Regions from separate parts of the Delftia sp. DT-2 genome, predicted to be linked through region 1. Evidence: riboswitches for the same ligand, from Rfam matches in the RefSeq annotation. Region 1 holds a riboswitch; the other holds the start of a gene.
The links. Region 1 has a riboswitch for S-adenosylhomocysteine ahead of ahcY (adenosylhomocysteinase). Riboswitches for the same ligand answer to the same signal wherever they lie in the genome.
Positions count from the first base shown of each region.

Region 1 (7,899 bases):
TCTACATGATGGAGCAGGCCGAGCGGGCCTCGCGCAACTTCTTCAGGCGCGGCAACCTGCTGGCGCTGCGCGAGCTGGCACTGCGCCGCACGGCCGACCGCGTGGACGAGGACATGCGCGACTACCGGCGCGAGCGCTCCATAGGCACGGTCTGGCCTGCGCGTGAGCGCCTGCTGGTGGCCGTGGCAGGTCATGCGGGCGACGACGCCCTGGTGCGCCAGGTGGCGCGCATGGCACGCCGGCTGGATGCTGGCTGGATGGTGGTGTACGTGGACGCGCCCCAGCGCCAGCACCGCCCACGCAGCGTGCAGGCCGCCGTGCTCAAGACCCTGGCCCTGGCCGCACGCCTGGGGGCCGAGACGGCCACGCTGCCGGGCGCCGATGTGGCCGAGGCCCTGGTTGCCTTCGCGCGCGAGCGCAACGCCAGCCGCCTGGTGCTGGCCCAGCCGCCGCGCCCGGCATGGTCGCCCTGGCGCTGGTGGGGCCGCAGCCTGCCCGACCGCATCGTCCAGCTGCATCCCGACATCGACGTGCTGGTGCTCTCCGGGGGCTCCAGCGCGGCCCGGACCGAGGCCGCGCCTGCCGCACCGCTGCGGCGCAGGCCGCTGCCCTGGAAGGGCTATGCCGGCGTGACCCTGGCCTGCTTGACCGCCACGGTGCTGGCCGAGCAGCTGCTGCGCATCTTCGACCCGGCCAACGTGGTGATGCTGTTCCTGCTCATCGTCGTGCTGTCTTCGTTGCGCTGGGGGCGTGGCCCGGGCGCCTGGGCGGCGCTGCTGTCGGTACTGTGCTTCGACTTTTTCTTCGTGCCCCCGCGCGGATCCTTCCATGTCAACGACACGCAGTACCTGTTCACCTTCGTGCTGATGCTGGGCGTGGCCCTGGTCTGCGGCCAGCTCATGGCGCGGCTGCGCCACGAGGCGCGCGTGGCGGCCGAGCGCGAGCGGCGCGCGGGCGCCCTGGCGCGGCTGGCGCGCGACCTTTCGGGCGCGCTCACGCAGGAGCAGGTGGTGGAGATTGCGCTGAGCACGGTCTCGGGCGTGTTCGACGCCCAGGCCGGGCTGCTGTTGCCCGATGCCGACGAGCGCCTGCGCCCCGCCGGCGGCGGCTCCTGCCCCATGGACGACAGCATTGCGCGCTGGGCCATGGACCACGGTCAGCAGGCCGGCCAGGGCACGGACACGTTGCCGGCCGCGCCGGCCCGCTACGTGCCGCTGGCGGCGCCCGTGCGCATGCGGGGCGTACTGGTGCTGCAACTGCGTGCGCCCCAGCGCCTGGAGGTGCCCGAGGAGCAGCGCCTGCTGGAGGCCTGTGCCAGCCAGGTGGCGCTGGCGCTGGAGCGTCAGCACTTCGTGGCCGTGGCCCAGCAGACCCAGATCGCCATGGAGGGCGAGCGCATGCGCAACACCTTGCTGTCGGCCGTCTCGCACGACCTGCGCACGCCGCTGACCACCATCCTGGGCGCGGCCGAGGCCGCGCAGCGCCATGTGCCGCCGGGCGGCGCAGCCGACATGCTGGAGCAGGTCCGCATCCAGGCCCAGGCCATGCAGCGACTGGTGGAGAACCTGCTGGACATGGCGCGCCTGCAGCAAGGCGGCGTGCACCTGCAGCGCGAATGGCTGCCGCTGGATGAAGTGGTCGGCAGCGCGCTGCGCCAGATGCGCGCGCGCCTGCACGAGCATCCCGTGAGCACCGACGTGCCCGCCAGCCTGCCGCTGCTGCAGCTCGATGCCGTGCTCATGGAGCGCGTGCTGGTCAACCTGCTGGACAACGCCGCCAAGTACACGCCGGCCGGCACGCCGCTGACCATCCACGCACGCGAACAGGACGGCGAGGTGCTTGTGGCCGTGCAGGATGGCGGGCCCGGCCTGCCGCCACACCTGCCCGTGGAGACGCTGTTCGAGCCCTTCACGCGCGGCACGGCCGAGTCCACCGTCTCGGGCATAGGCCTGGGGTTGGCGCTGGTGCGCAGCATTGTCGAGGCCCATGGCGGGCGCATCGAGGCCGCTGCCGCGCGCCCAGGCCCCGGCACCGTGTTCACGCTGCGCTTTCCGGTGCCGGAGCAGCCATTGCTCGATTAGAGTCTTGCGCCATGAGCACGCCCACCAACCGCATCCTGATGATCGAGGACGACCCCGGCATCCGCCGCTTCGTGCGCCTGGTGCTGGAGGACGAGGGCTGGCAGGTCTTCGAGGCCGACAGCGCGCGCCGGGGCCTGATCGAGGCGGCGAGCCGCCAGCCCGATCTGGTCATCCTCGACCTGGGCCTGCCGGATGCCGACGGCAAGCAGGTTCTCACCGAGCTGCGCGGATGGTCCTCCGTGCCCGTGCTTGTGCTTTCCGCGCGCGAGCGCGAGGACGAGAAGGTGGCCGCCCTGGACGCCGGCGCAGACGATTACCTGGTCAAGCCTTTCGGTGTGCCCGAGCTGCTGGCCCGGCTGCGCGTGATGCTGCGCCGCCGCCAGCAACTGGGGGCCGCAGGCGGCGCAGTTGCATCCAGTCAGGTGCACTTCGGCCAGGTGCAGGTGGACCTGGCCACGCACGAGGTGCGGCGTGCGGGCCAGCCGGTGCACCTCACGCCCATCGAATTCCGCCTGCTGGCGGCGCTGATCGCCGCCCAGGGCCGTGTGATGACCCACCGCCAGCTGCTGCTGCAGGTCTGGGGACCCGAATACCTGGGCCGTGCCCATTACCTGCGCGTGCACATGGCCAATCTGCGCCAGAAGATCGAGGACGAGCCGGCCCAGCCGCGCCACCTGGTGACCGAGCTGCAGGTGGGCTACCGGCTTGTGGGGCTGGGCGGTGAGGCATCCCCGGGATCGGTATAATCAGCGCCTCTCCGAGGAGCGTTGCAGCAGGCCCATTCACCAGATGCGGTCTGCGAGGCTCGGAGTCATACCTGCAACGACGCTCGCCCACGCTTTCTGTGCGGTGAGCTTTTTTTCGTCTCCCGCAGAACGTGGTTTTTCATTCATCTTTTGGAGAAAACCATGAACGCTGCTGTTCGTCCCGTTTCCGCCGACACGGCCATCGCTGACATTTCCCTCGCCGCCTGGGGCCGCAAGGAAATCCTGATCGCCGAAACCGAAATGCCCGGCCTGATGGCCACGCGCGAGGAATTCGCCGCGGCACAGCCGCTCAAGGGCGCGCGCATCGCCGGCTCGCTGCACATGACCATCCAGACGGCCGTGCTGATCGAGACGCTCAAGGCCCTGGGCGCCGACGTGCGCTGGGCCTCGTGCAACATTTTCTCGACGCAGGACCATGCCGCCGCCGCCATCGCCGCCACGGGCACGCCCGTGTTCGCCATCAAGGGTGAATCGCTGGCCGACTACTGGGACTACACCCACCGCATCTTTGAATTCGGCGCCGCCGGTACCGAAGGCGAAGGCCCCAACATGATCCTGGACGACGGCGGCGATGCCACCATGCTGCTGCACCTGGGCATGCGCGCCGAAAAGGACCTGTCCGTGCTGGACAACCCCGCCTCCGAGGAAGAGAAGATCGCCTTCGCCGCCATCCGCGCCAAGCTGGCCCAGGACCCCACCTGGTACACGCGCAAGAGCGCCCACATCATCGGCGTGACCGAAGAGACCACCACCGGCGTGCACCGCCTCAACGAGATGTCGGCCAAGGGCACGCTGAAGTTCCGCGCCATCAACGTCAACGACTCCGTCACCAAGAGCAAGTTCGACAACCTCTACGGCTGCCGCGAATCGCTGGTGGACGGCATCAAGCGCGCCACCGACGTGATGATCGCCGGCAAGGTCGCCGTGGTGGCCGGCTACGGCGACGTGGGCAAGGGCTGCGCCCAGGCGCTGCGCGCGCTGTCGGCCCAGGTCTGGGTCACCGAGATCGATCCCATCAACGCCCTGCAGGCCGCCATGGAAGGCTACAAGGTCGTGACCATGGAGTGGGCGGCAGACAAGGCCGACATCTTCGTGACCACCACCGGCAACCGCGACATCATCCGCCACGAGCACATGGTGGCCATGAAGAACGAAGCCATCGTCTGCAACATCGGCCACTTCGACAACGAGATCGACGTCGCCTCCATCGAGCAGTACCAGTGGGAAGAGATCAAGCCCCAGGTGGACCACATCACCTTCCCTGACGGCAAGAAGATCATCCTGCTGGCCAAGGGCCGCCTGGTGAACCTGGGCTGCGCCACCGGCCACCCCAGCTTCGTGATGAGCGCCTCGTTCGCCAACCAGACCATCGCCCAGATCGAGCTGTTCACCAAGCCCGATGCCTACGAGGTCGGCAAGGTCTACGTGCTGCCCAAGATCCTGGACGAGAAGGTTGCCCGCCTGCACCTGAAGAAGGTCGGCGCCATGCTGACCGAGCTGACGGACGGCCAGGCTGCCTATATCGGCGTGAGCAAGCAGGGTCCCTACAAGCCCGAAACTTATCGCTACTAAGCACCCCCTGAGGCGCTGACGCGCCTTCCCCCTCTCTACCCGCTTCGCGGGGGAGGGGGACGACGCCCTCGCTGCGGGGCGGCCCTTGCTTGGCGTCCCTGAGTTGGGTCGCGCCGGTTTCGGGCATTAGTCAACTGAGATTTCCTGGAGCGACGCTATGCGCGCAGATGTATTTTTGGTGGAAGCCGGCCATGCGGCCACGCGCTCGCAGGCGCAGCGGCTGATTGCGGGTGGCGTGCAGTGGCGCATGACGCCGTTGACGCCGTGGAAGAAGGTCGCCAAGAACGGTGACGAGATTCCCGCAGGTGCCGAGCTGCAGTTGCTGGACGGGGCCGAGGCCCGGTTCATCTCGCGCGGCGGGCTGAAGCTGGAAGGCGCGCTGGCGGCCACCAAGCTGTCGGTGGACGGCCTGCGCTGCCTGGACGTGGGTCAGAGCACGGGCGGTTTCACCGACTGCCTGCTGCAGGCAGGCGCCGCCCAGGTCATCGGCGTGGACGTGGGCCATGGCCAGCTGCATGACCGGCTGCGCTCGGATGCGCGCGTGATCTGCGTCGAAGGCGTCAATGCCCGCGCGGTGACGGCCGAGGGCCTGCAGGAGGCCTGCGAGGAAGTGCTGTCCGAACGCTGGGAAGAAGATCCCGACGACAACGACACCCAGCCCGTGGCGCCCTATGCCTGGATGCGCAACGGCGGCGTGGTCGACGAGGACTACGACGACAGCGACGACGCCAAGGAAAACGAGATCGAGGCCTTCAAGGCCGAGCGCGCGGCCAAGGGCAAGGCGCGCGATGAGGGCACGGTGGCCACGCAGCGCCGCCGCCGCGCCGAGTTTGCCGACGTGGACATCACGCCGCAGTTCGACTTCGTCACGGGCGATCTGTCCTTCATCTCTCTGACCCTGGTGCTGCCGGCCGTCACGCGCCTGCTCAAGCCGCATGGCCAGCTGCTGATGCTGGTCAAGCCGCAGTTCGAGCTGCAGCCGGGCCAGGTCGGCAAGGGCGGCATCGTGCGCGATGCGGCCCTGTTCACCGAGGTGGAGCAGCGCATCCGCACCTGCCTGGGCGAGCTGGGCCTGGAGGTCAAGGGCTGGATGGAGTCGGCCATCGAAGGCGGCGACGGCAACCGCGAATTCTTCGTGCATGCCCAGCAGGCGGCCGTGGTGAAGGAGCCAGAGCAGCCTGAAACGCAGGACGACGACGAGCCCCGCTCGGCCGTGAAGGCAGCTCCTAAGCCGGCCGCGCCTAAGCCGGCCGCGCCTAAGCGCGTGTCCCGCACCGTGCTGCGCGAGCAGCGCAACGAGCGTGTGATCGACACCAGTACCGAGTTCGGCGTGCCCGGTCCGGGCCGCGCCAAGCTGCGCAAACGCAACGAATGAAACACTGAGCAGCGAGTCTTACATGAGCTTTCCGATCAGCTTCGAGTTCTTCCCGACCAAGACGCCCGAGGGCGCGACCAAGCATGTGCAGGTGCGCAAGAACCTCTATGCGCGCAAGCCCCAGTTCTGCTCCGTCACCTATGGCGCGGGCGGCTCCACGCAGACGGGCACCTTCGCCATGGTGCGTGACATCCAGAACGAAGGCGTCAGCGCGGCATCGCATTTCTCCTGCGTGGGCGCCACGCACGACAAGGTGCGCGCCGAACTGCAGGAGCTGAAGGCCATGGGCGTGCGCCGCATCGTCGCGCTGCGCGGCGACCTGCCCAGCGGCTATGGCCTGGGTGGCGAATTCCAGTACGCCAGCGATCTCGTGGAATTCATCCGCCGCGAGTTCGGCGACTGGTTCCACATCGAGGTGGCTGCCTACCCGGAGGTCCATCCGCAGGCGAAATCCCCACAGTCCGATCTGGATGCGTTTGCGGCTAAAGTGCGCGCTGGCGCGGATTCCGCGATCACCCAATATTTCTACAATGCCGACGCCTACTGCCGTTTCGTTGATGCGGCGCGCGGCATGGGGCTTGATGCACCGGTTGTTCCCGGCATCATGCCCATCACCAGCTCTACGCAGCTGATGCGCTTCTCGGACGCCTGCGGCGCCGAGATCCCGCGCTGGATCCGCCTGCGTCTGCAGGCTTACGGAGATGACACGGCGTCCATTCGCGCCTTCGGCCTTGATGTCGTGTCCCGTCTATGCGAGCAGTTGCGCAGCCAGGGCGCTCCCGGGCTGCACTTCTATACGATGAACCAGAGCGTCGCCACGCTGGAAATCTGCGATCGATTGGGCCTTTGAGCGCGCAGCCACTGCGCCGGCCCCGGGCGACCCTCTAGAACTTGGGAACGGTCAGGCGTTCCCTGGAGGTTTTTGCCCATGGATCGTGGTTTTCGACGCCTGCACTGGCGCTGGCTGGCCATGTGCGCCATCACCGCCACCCTGGCCGGCTGCGCGCCGGCTCCCGTGGCACAAAGCGATGCCGAGTCCGGCGCCCTGACCGCAGGTGCGGCGGCAATGGATGAAGGCCAGACGCCAGCGGCCGTGCCCTCGGCCGGCAAGCGCGGTGGCCGCACATCGCGGACCGCGCAGCCGGCCAGCAAATCCCCGGATGCCAAGCCCTCCGAGTCGGCCTCGCCCGAAGACAGTGCCGAGGCTCCCTCCAATCCCGACTTCGCCCTCGTGCCCTCGCGCGACAGCGACCAGCAAGGCCTGGCCTCCTGGTATGGCCCGGGCCTGCATGGCCGGCTGACCGCCAGCGGCGAGCGTTTCGACAAGGAAGAATTGACGGCCGCGCACCGCAGCTTTGCCTTCGGCAGCCGCGTCTGCGTGCGCAGCGCCGCCACGGGCAAGACAGTGGTGGTGCGCATCAACGACCGCGGGCCGTTTGCGCCTGGCCGCGTGATCGATCTGAGCCAGGCCGCAGCCCAGGAGCTGGGCATGGTCGGCCTGGGCATCAAGCCCGTGGAGCTGTGGCAGCTCGACGATGGTGAGCAGGAATGCCCCGAAACCCTGGTCACGGCCAGGAAGGCCAAGTCCATCGAGAAGACGCAGCAGGCCAAGGCACAGGCACAGACAACACAGGCACGGACCCGGGTTCAGGCCAAGGCGCCAGTGCGTCCGCGTGTCCAGGCCAAGGCGCCTGCCCCCAGGCCCAATGCACGCACGGCCGTGGCCAGCCGTGCCGTCCCTGCCGCCAAGCCGGTGGCGAAGGCTGCGGCGCCCGCCGCTGCCTCGTCCACCGCAGTGGCCTCTGCGGCCTCGAACGCGCGCTGAACGGGCTCAGCCGCCGGATTCGAGCGTGAAGGCCGCGTTCTCGTCCTGACCTAGCAGCTTGACCAGCTGCGGCATGGCCGGCTTGAGCTGTTCCTTGAGATTGAACGGCGGATTGATCAGGAACATGCCGCTGGCCGGCAGGCCGCCGCGCTCCGAGGTCTTGTTGCTCTTGACCGTGAGCTCCACATGCAGCCAGCTCCTGCCGGCCTTGGTGGTCATGGTCTTCAGGCGGCGCGGCAGATCGTGCGCCTCGGGGCGCGGGATGATCGGATACCAGAA
Region 1 covers NZ_JAQOTI010000009.1:251,195-259,093, reverse strand. The annotation lists gene PO605_RS18235 (sensor histidine kinase) at 1-2,081, shown strand, start outside; gene PO605_RS18230 (response regulator) at 2,093-2,827, shown strand; S-adenosyl-L-homocysteine riboswitch at 2,835-2,919, shown strand; gene ahcY (adenosylhomocysteinase) at 2,990-4,420, shown strand; gene PO605_RS18220 (TlyA family RNA methyltransferase) at 4,578-5,795, shown strand; gene metF (methylenetetrahydrofolate reductase [NAD(P)H]) at 5,818-6,645, shown strand; gene PO605_RS18210 (septal ring lytic transglycosylase RlpA family protein) at 6,724-7,620, shown strand; gene PO605_RS18205 (23S rRNA (adenine(2030)-N(6))-methyltransferase RlmJ) at 7,627-7,899, opposite strand, start outside.

Region 2 (7,899 bases), on a different contig from region 1:
TGACGAAGGACTGCCAGCTGGTCGCCCGCCACAACGCCTGGCTCAGCGACAGCACCAACGTGGCCGACGTGGCCAAGACCAATGCCGAAGTGGCGCGCCGCCAGCGCACTGCGGCCGGCGTGCTGGTCAACGTGAAGTACCCCGCCGTGCCTGCCAACGGCCCCTCGCAATACCTGAGCGACCAGCTCGATGCCAACGATCCCAAGTCCGTGCTCAAGGCCCTGGTGGTCGATGGCGAGGACCACCGCAACGACTGGTCCATCAGCGACTTCACGATGCAGGAGCTGCGCACCTGGCTGGGCGGCACGATCCTGGACAACCGCAGCGAGCGCCCCACCGAGTGGAACGGCAAGCTGCCCCTGATCAGCGCCCAGGACGTGCTGGACATCGCCGCCGCCAAGGGCAAGGCCCTGGGCCGCACCATCCCCGTCTACGCCGAGACCAAGAACCCGTACTGGAACAACCAGCAGGCGATCGCCAACGGCTGCGGCGCGCCCGGCTCGCGCCCGTTTGAAGACGCGGTGATCAAGCTGCTGGACCAGAACAAGCTCAACGCCAAGGATTCGCCCATCTACATCCAGAGCTTCGACCCGGCCAGCCTCAAGTACCTGCGCCAGGCCGGCATGAAGGCCAAGGGCGTGCAGCTGATCGACGGCAACGACTTCAATCTGCGCGACGGCTCCATGGTCTACATCACCAACGATGAGTGGACCTTCATCAGCGGCCGCCCCTACAGCTGGACCCTGGCCGGCGACGCGCGCACCTTCGCCACCATGCTCACGCCCGCAGGCCTGGCCGAGATCAAGACCTATGCCGACGGCATCGGCCCCTGGAAGCCCCAGGTCCTGGCCCACTCCGTCGTGCCCTACAAGGACGGCGCCGGCCTCAAGGACGTGAACACCGTCAAGGACACGGGCCTGATCCGCGACGCCCACAAGGCCGGCCTGATCGTGCACAGCTTCACCTTCCGCAACGAGCCGGGCCGCCTGGCCGGCCTGTACAAGGGCGACCCCGTGCAGGAATACCTGGCCTACTACCGCCTGGGCATCGACGGCGTGTTCACCGACTTCACGGACACGGCCGTGGCGGCGCGCAAGGCGTACAACAAGGAAATCGGGCTCTGATCGAGCGCTGAATGCCGCTGCGGCGGCGTCCATAAAAAAGCCAGGGCACGCCCTGGCTTTTTTCTTGCAACGCGCGGCACCAGTCCGCGCGGACAAACGTTCTCACCCCAGATTCGGCGCCAGCAACCGGCGCAGTTCCTCGATGTCCATGCCCCGGCGCGCGGCCATGTCGGCGAGCTGGTCCTCGCCGATCTCGCCGACGTTGAAGTAGACGGCGTCGGGGTGGCCGATGTAGAAGCCGCTGACGCTGGAGGCCGGGTTCATGGCCAGGCTTTCGGTCAGCGTCATGCCGATCTCGTCGGCCTTGAGCACGGCGAACAGGTCGGTCTTGGCGCTGTGGTCGGGGCAGGCCGGGTAGCCGGGCGCGGGGCGCACGCCCTTGTACTGTTCCTTGATCAGCGCTTCGTTGCTGAGGTCCTCGTCGGGCGCATAGCCCCACAGGTCCTTGCGCACGCGCTGGTGCAGGCATTCGGCGAAGGCCTCGGCCAGGCGGTCGGCCAGGGCCTTGAACATGATGCCGGAGTAGTCGTCCAGCGCGTCCTGGAACTCCTTGTCCTTCTTCTCGGCGCCGATGCCGGCCGTGACGGCGAACAGGCCCGCGTAGTCCTGGATGCCCGATTCCTTGGTGGCCACGAAGTCGGACAGGCAGCGGCTGGGGCGCATCACGGGCTGGCCATCCGGGCCTTCCACCATCTGCTTTTCGGTCTGCTGGCGCATGCCGTACCAGGTCATCAGCACCTGGCTGCGGGACTCGTCGGCGTAGAACTCGATGTCATCGCCCACGCGGTTGGCAGGGAACAGGCCGATGGCGCCGTTGGCCTGCAGCCAGCGGCCTTCGATGATCTTCCTGAGCATGGCCTGGCCGTCGGCCAGCACCTGGCGGGCCTGCACGCCCACGATCTCGTCGTCGAGGATGGCCGGATAGGGGCCGGCCAGGTCCCAGGTCTGGAAGAACGGGCCCCAGTCGATGTATTCGGCGATCTCGGCCAGGTCGAAGTTGCGGAACACGCGCCGGCCCAGGGCGCGCGGCGCCACGGGGGCCTGGGAAAAGTCCACGGGCGTGGCGTTGGCGCGGGCCTTGTCCAGCGGCCACAGCGGCGTCTTCTTCTTATTGGCGTGCTGGGTGCGGACCTTGTCGTAGTCGGCCTGGATCTCGGCCAGGTAGTTGCCCTTGTTCTCGCCCAGCAGGCTCTGGGCCACGCTGACGCTGCGCGAGGCATCGGGCACGTAGACCACGGGGCCTTCGTACTTGGGCGCGATCTTGACGGCGGTGTGCACGCGCGAGCAGGTGGCGCCGCCGATCAGCAGCGGAATCTTCTTGATGCGGAAGTAGTCGTCCTTGTGCATCTCGCCGGCGACGTACTGCATCTCTTCGAGGCTGGGCGTGATCAGGCCCGACAGGCCGATGATGTCCGCGCCCTCGGCCTTGGCCTTGGCCAGGATCTCGTGGCAGGGCACCATCACGCCCATGTTGATGACCTCGAAGTTGTTGCACTGCAGGACCACGGTGACGATGTTCTTGCCGATGTCGTGCACGTCGCCCTTGACGGTGGCGATGACGATCTTGCCCTTGCTGGACACGTCCAGGCCCGCCGCTTCCTGCTGGCGCTTTTCCTCTTCGATGTAGGGCACGAGGTGGGCCACGGCCTGCTTCATCACGCGCGCCGACTTGACCACCTGGGGCAGGAACATCTTGCCGGCGCCGAACAGGTCGCCCACGATGTTCATGCCGTCCATGAGCGGACCTTCGATCACGTGCAGCGGGCGGCCGCCGCCCTGCACCACGATCTGCTGGTAGGCCTCTTCAGTGTCGACGACGATGAAGTCGGTGATGCCGTGCACCAGGGCGTGCGACAGGCGCTCGCCCACGGTCTTCGGGTTCTCGGGCGTGCCGCGCCATTCGAGCTTCTTGCTGTCGTCCTTGGCGGCGCCCTTGGCGGCGTCGGCAATCTCCAGCAGGCGTTCCGCAGCGTCAGGGCGGCGGTTGAGCACCACGTCTTCCACGCGCTCGCGCAGTTCGGGCTCCAGGTCGTCATAGACGCCGACCATGCCGGCGTTGACGATGCCCATGTCCATGCCCGCCGAGATGGCGTGGTACAGGAACACGGTGTGGATGGCCTCGCGCACGGGGTCGTTGCCGCGGAAGCTGAAGCTCACGTTGGAGACGCCGCCCGAGACCTTGGCGCCGGGCAGGTTGCGCTTGATCCAGCGCACGGCCTCGATGAAGTCCACGGCGTAGTTGTCGTGCTCCTCGATGCCGGTGGCCACGGCGAAGATGTTGGGGTCGAAGACGATGTCCTCGGGCGGGAAGCCCACCTCGTCCACCAGGATGCGGTAGGCGCGCTCGCAGATCTCGATCTTGCGCTGGTAGGTGTCGGCCTGGCCCTTCTCGTCGAAGGCCATGACCACGGCGGCCGCGCCGTAGCGCTTGATCAGCCGGGCCTGGCGCTTGAATTCATCCAGGCCTTCCTTCATGGAGATGGAGTTGACGATGCCCTTGCCCTGCAGGCAGCGCAGGCCGGCCTCGATGACCTCCCACTTGGAGCTGTCCACCATGACCGGCACCTTGGCGATGTCGGGCTCGGAGGCGATGAGGTTCAGGAAGCGCACCATGGCGGCCTTGCTGTCGAGCATGGCCTCATCCATGTTCACGTCGATGACCTGGGCGCCGTTTTCCACCTGCTGGCGTGCCACGGACAGCGCTTCCTCGTACTGCTCGTTGAGGATCATGCGCGCAAAGGCCTTGGAACCCGTGACGTTGGTGCGCTCGCCCACGTTGACGAACAGCGTGCCCTCGCCGATGGAGACGGGCTCCAGGCCCGACAGACGCATGGGAGGGGGAGTGAAAGAGGACGACATCAAGCTCACCTGCAAAAACGGCATGGCAACAGGTGAGCGTCGTTGGCACCGTGGGCGCGGTCCGGCCGGGAACCTGCACCTGGCCCAAGCCTGACGCGGCACGCGATCCGGTGTACGGATGGGCGGGTGCCGCGCTGCAACGCTCCTCGGGCCAAAGCCCGGGATTCTACGGCGGCTGGCGGCGGCCTGCAGTGCGGGTTTTACGCCCGCATTCGGGGCAGGCCTGCACAAAGCCATGCGGCACTGCACCAAAGCGCGGCAGCGCGGGCCGCTGGCGGCGCCTTCGGGGCGGATTGTCGATGCCCCATCGCCCCGGATTCTTTGCAGCGCCTGAGGACAACGCTCCTTTTTTTGCATCTGGCACGCAATTCGCTATCTGCTGGGTACGTGGTCTGACCAGTCAGGCCAAAACCCTCCACCCGCGCCAGCCCATGCAAAGCATTCCGATCTCGATGGCCCAGACGCTGCAGCAGCACATCCTGAGCGGCCACTACCCCGGCGGCAGCCAGCTGCCGCCGCAGCGCGAGCTGGCCCGGCAGCTGGGCATCAGCCGCGCTTCGCTGCGCGAGGCGCTGTCCATGCTGGAGGCCCTGGGCCTGGTCGAGATCCAGCCGGGCAAGGGCGTGCGCATCAACGGCCCGCACAGCGGCCGTGCACGCATGCACCGCGCCTATGCCACCCCGGCGCTGGGCACGCTGTCGCCGCGCCAGCTGATCGAGCTGCGCCTGGTGCTGGAGCCCGGCTGGGCCGCGCTGGCGGCCGTGCGCGCCGACGACAGCGGCCTGCGCCAGCTGCAATGGACCCAGTCCCAGCTGGCCCACGCCCTGGACCGCAGCGACCTGCTGGCCGCCGCCGACGCCGATCTGCAGTTCCACCTGCTGCTGGCCCAGCTGTCGGGCAACCCGGGCCTGGTGGCCATGGCGCGCCAGCTGGAGCTGGCCATCAGCCACAGCCTGCGCCTGCCCTTTGCCTGGAGCGGCGCCGACGACCAGCCGGTGCGCGAGCACGACGCCATCGTGCAGGCCGTCTGCGCAGGCGATGCGCCGGGTGCGGCGGGCGCCATGCGCGCCCACCTGCTGTCGGCTGCCAGGCGCAGCGGCATCGATCTCGACACACCGGACGACGCGACGGCGCCCGACGCAACGGCGCCCGATACATCTGCGCCCGACCCTGACCCACTTTCCTTTCGCCTCATCCCCCCTTCCGAAGGAGCTTTCGCATGACTTCCCCCCTGACACCCCGCCGCGCATTCATCCGCACCGCCCTGGCGGCCGCCACCCTGGCCGCTGCCGGCCTGGGCGGCGCCGCCCATGCCGACATGCTGGCCAACATCCAGAAGGCCGGCGTGCTGCGCGTGGCGATTCCGCAGGACTTCCCGCCCTTCGGCTCGCTGGGCACCGACCTGAAGCTGCAGGGCTATGACATCGACATGGCGGCCCTGGTGGCCCAGGAGCTGGGCGTGAAGGTGGAGCTGGTGCCCGTGACCAGCACCAACCGCATCCCCTTCCTGACCACGGGCAAGGCCGACATCGTCATCTCCAGCCTGGGCAAGAACGCCGAGCGCGCCAAGGTGATCGACTTCACCCAGGCCTATGCGCCCTTCCCCAAGAGCGTCTATGGCCCCAAGGACATGAGCATCAAGGCCCCTGCCGACCTGGCCGGCAAGACCGTGGGCGTGACGCGCGGCTCCACCGAGGACCTGGCCCTCACGCAGGTGGCGCCGGCATCGGCCACCATCAAGCGCTACGAGGACAACAACGCCACCGCGCAAAGCTACCTGACGGGCCAGGTGCAGCTGGTGACGCTGGGCAACATCGTGGCCAACGCCGTGAACGAGCGCACCAGGCTGCGCCAGCTGGACGTGAAGTTCGCGGTCGAGGACACGCCCTGCTACATCGGCGTGGCCAAGGGCGAGCCGGCGCTGCTGCAGAAGGTGGACGCCATCATCACCAAGCTCAAGGCCGACGGCCGCCTGACCAGCCTGTCCCAGCGCTGGATGAAGATGCCGCTGCCCGCCACCCTGTAACCGCTGCGCCCCTGTTCCCGGAAATCCTTCCATGGCCTATCAATTCGACTTCGGCGCCGTGTTCGACTACAGCGGCCTGCTGGCACAGGGCGCGGGCTTCACGCTGGCGCTGACGGCGGCGGGCGCCGTGCTGGGCGGCGCCATCGGCGTGGCCGGCGGCGTCAGCCGCGCCTGGCGCATTGCGCCGCTGCACTGGCTGTTCAAGGTGTACGTGGAGGGCATACGCAACACGCCCTTCCTGGTGCAGCTGATGTTCGTGTTCTTCGGCCTGCCTTCGCTGGGCGTGCAGATCAACGAATGGCAGGCCTGCCTGCTGACCACGGTGATCAACCTGGGCGCCTACATCACCGAGATCGTGCGCGCCGGCATCCAGGAGACGCCGCGCGGCCAGCTGGAAGCCGCTGGCGCGCTGGGCATGGGCCGCTGGGCGGTCTTCCGCCATGTGGTGCTGCGCCCTGCGCTGCAGCGGGTCTGGCCCTCGCTGAGCAGCCAGATCGTGATCGTGATGCTGGGCACCTCGGTGGTCTCGCAGATCGCGGCCCAGGACCTGACGTTTGCGGCCAACTTCATCCAGTCGCGCAACTTCCGCGCGTTCGAGACCTACCTGGTGGTGACGGCGGCGTACTTCGTGCTGGCCCTGGCACTGCGCCAGTTGCTGGCCTGGATAGGCCAGCGCTTCGTGGTGGGCCGCCGCACGCCGCGTGCAGCCAGGCCCGCTGCACCCGCTGCACCTGCAACCACTGCCGGAGACGCCGCATGATTGCCGACATTCCCCTGCTGCCCATCCTGGCCAAGCTGGCCGAGGGCCTGCTGGCCACGCTGGCGCTGTCGCTGCTGGCCTTCGTGCTGGGCGGCGCCACCGGATTGCTGGTGCTGTTCGCCCGCGTGGGCCGCAGCCTGAACCTGCGCCGCCTGGCCAAGGCCTATATCCAGGCCTTCCAGAACACGCCGCTGCTGATGCAGATGTTCATCGTGTTCTTCGGCTCGTCCATGGCCGGCCTGGACATCTCGCCCTGGACGGCGGCCGCCATCGGCCTGACGCTGTACACCAGCGCCTACCTGGCCGAGGTCTGGCGCGGCTGCGTGGAGGCTATCCCCCGCGGCCAGTGGGAAGCCTCGTCCAGCCTGGCCATGGGCTACCTGCAGCAGATGCGCCATGTGGTGCTGCCGCAGGCGCTGCGCCTGTCGATAGCGCCCACGGTCGGCTTCTCGGTGCAGATCATCAAGGGCACGGCCGTGGCCTCGATCATCGGTTTCAGCGAGCTGACCAAGCTCGGCTCCATGCTGGCCAACGCCACCTTCCAGCCCTTCCTCATCTACGGCCTGGTCGCCGCAGGCTACTTCCTGCTGTGCTGGCCCCTGTCCCTCTACGCATCCCATCTGGAGAAGAAACTCTATGCCGCTCGTTGATGTGCGCGCCGTTCACAAGCATTACGGCAACAACCATGTGCTCAAGGGCGTGGACCTGAGCGTGGACAGCGGCCAGGTGGTCGCCATCATCGGCCGCAGCGGCTCGGGCAAGAGCACGCTGCTGCGCTCCATCAACGGGCTGGAGGCCATCCAGTCCGGCCAGATCGTGGTGGACGACGCCGTGCTCAAGGGCTCGGAGGGCAGCGCGCCCTCGCCCGCCCAGCTGCGCGCGCTGCGCCTGAACGTGGGCATGGTCTTCCAGCAGTTCAACCTGTTCCCCCACCTGACGGCGGGCGAGAACGTGGCCCTGTCGCCCACCGTGGTCAAGGGCGTGAAAAAGCCCGAGGCGGCGGCGCTGGCGCGCCAGATGCTGGCCAAGGTCGGCCTGGGCGACAAGTACGACAGCTACCCCGACCAGCTCAGCGGCGGCCAGCAGCAGCGCGTGGCCATTGCGCGCGCGCTGGCCATGCAGCCCAAGGT
Region 2 covers NZ_JAQOTI010000008.1:70,227-78,125, forward strand. The annotation lists gene PO605_RS15585 (glycerophosphodiester phosphodiesterase family protein) at 1-1,124, shown strand, start outside; gene metH (methionine synthase) at 1,227-3,983, opposite strand; S-adenosyl-L-homocysteine riboswitch at 4,011-4,137, opposite strand; gene PO605_RS15595 (FadR/GntR family transcriptional regulator) at 4,415-5,206, shown strand; gene PO605_RS15600 (transporter substrate-binding domain-containing protein) at 5,203-6,009, shown strand; gene PO605_RS15605 (amino acid ABC transporter permease) at 6,041-6,769, shown strand; gene PO605_RS15610 (amino acid ABC transporter permease) at 6,766-7,419, shown strand; gene PO605_RS15615 (amino acid ABC transporter ATP-binding protein) at 7,406-7,899, shown strand, end outside.
Region 2: it holds a riboswitch for S-adenosylhomocysteine, as region 1 does, so the genes downstream of both, metH (methionine synthase) here and ahcY (adenosylhomocysteinase) in region 1, are expected to answer to the same signal.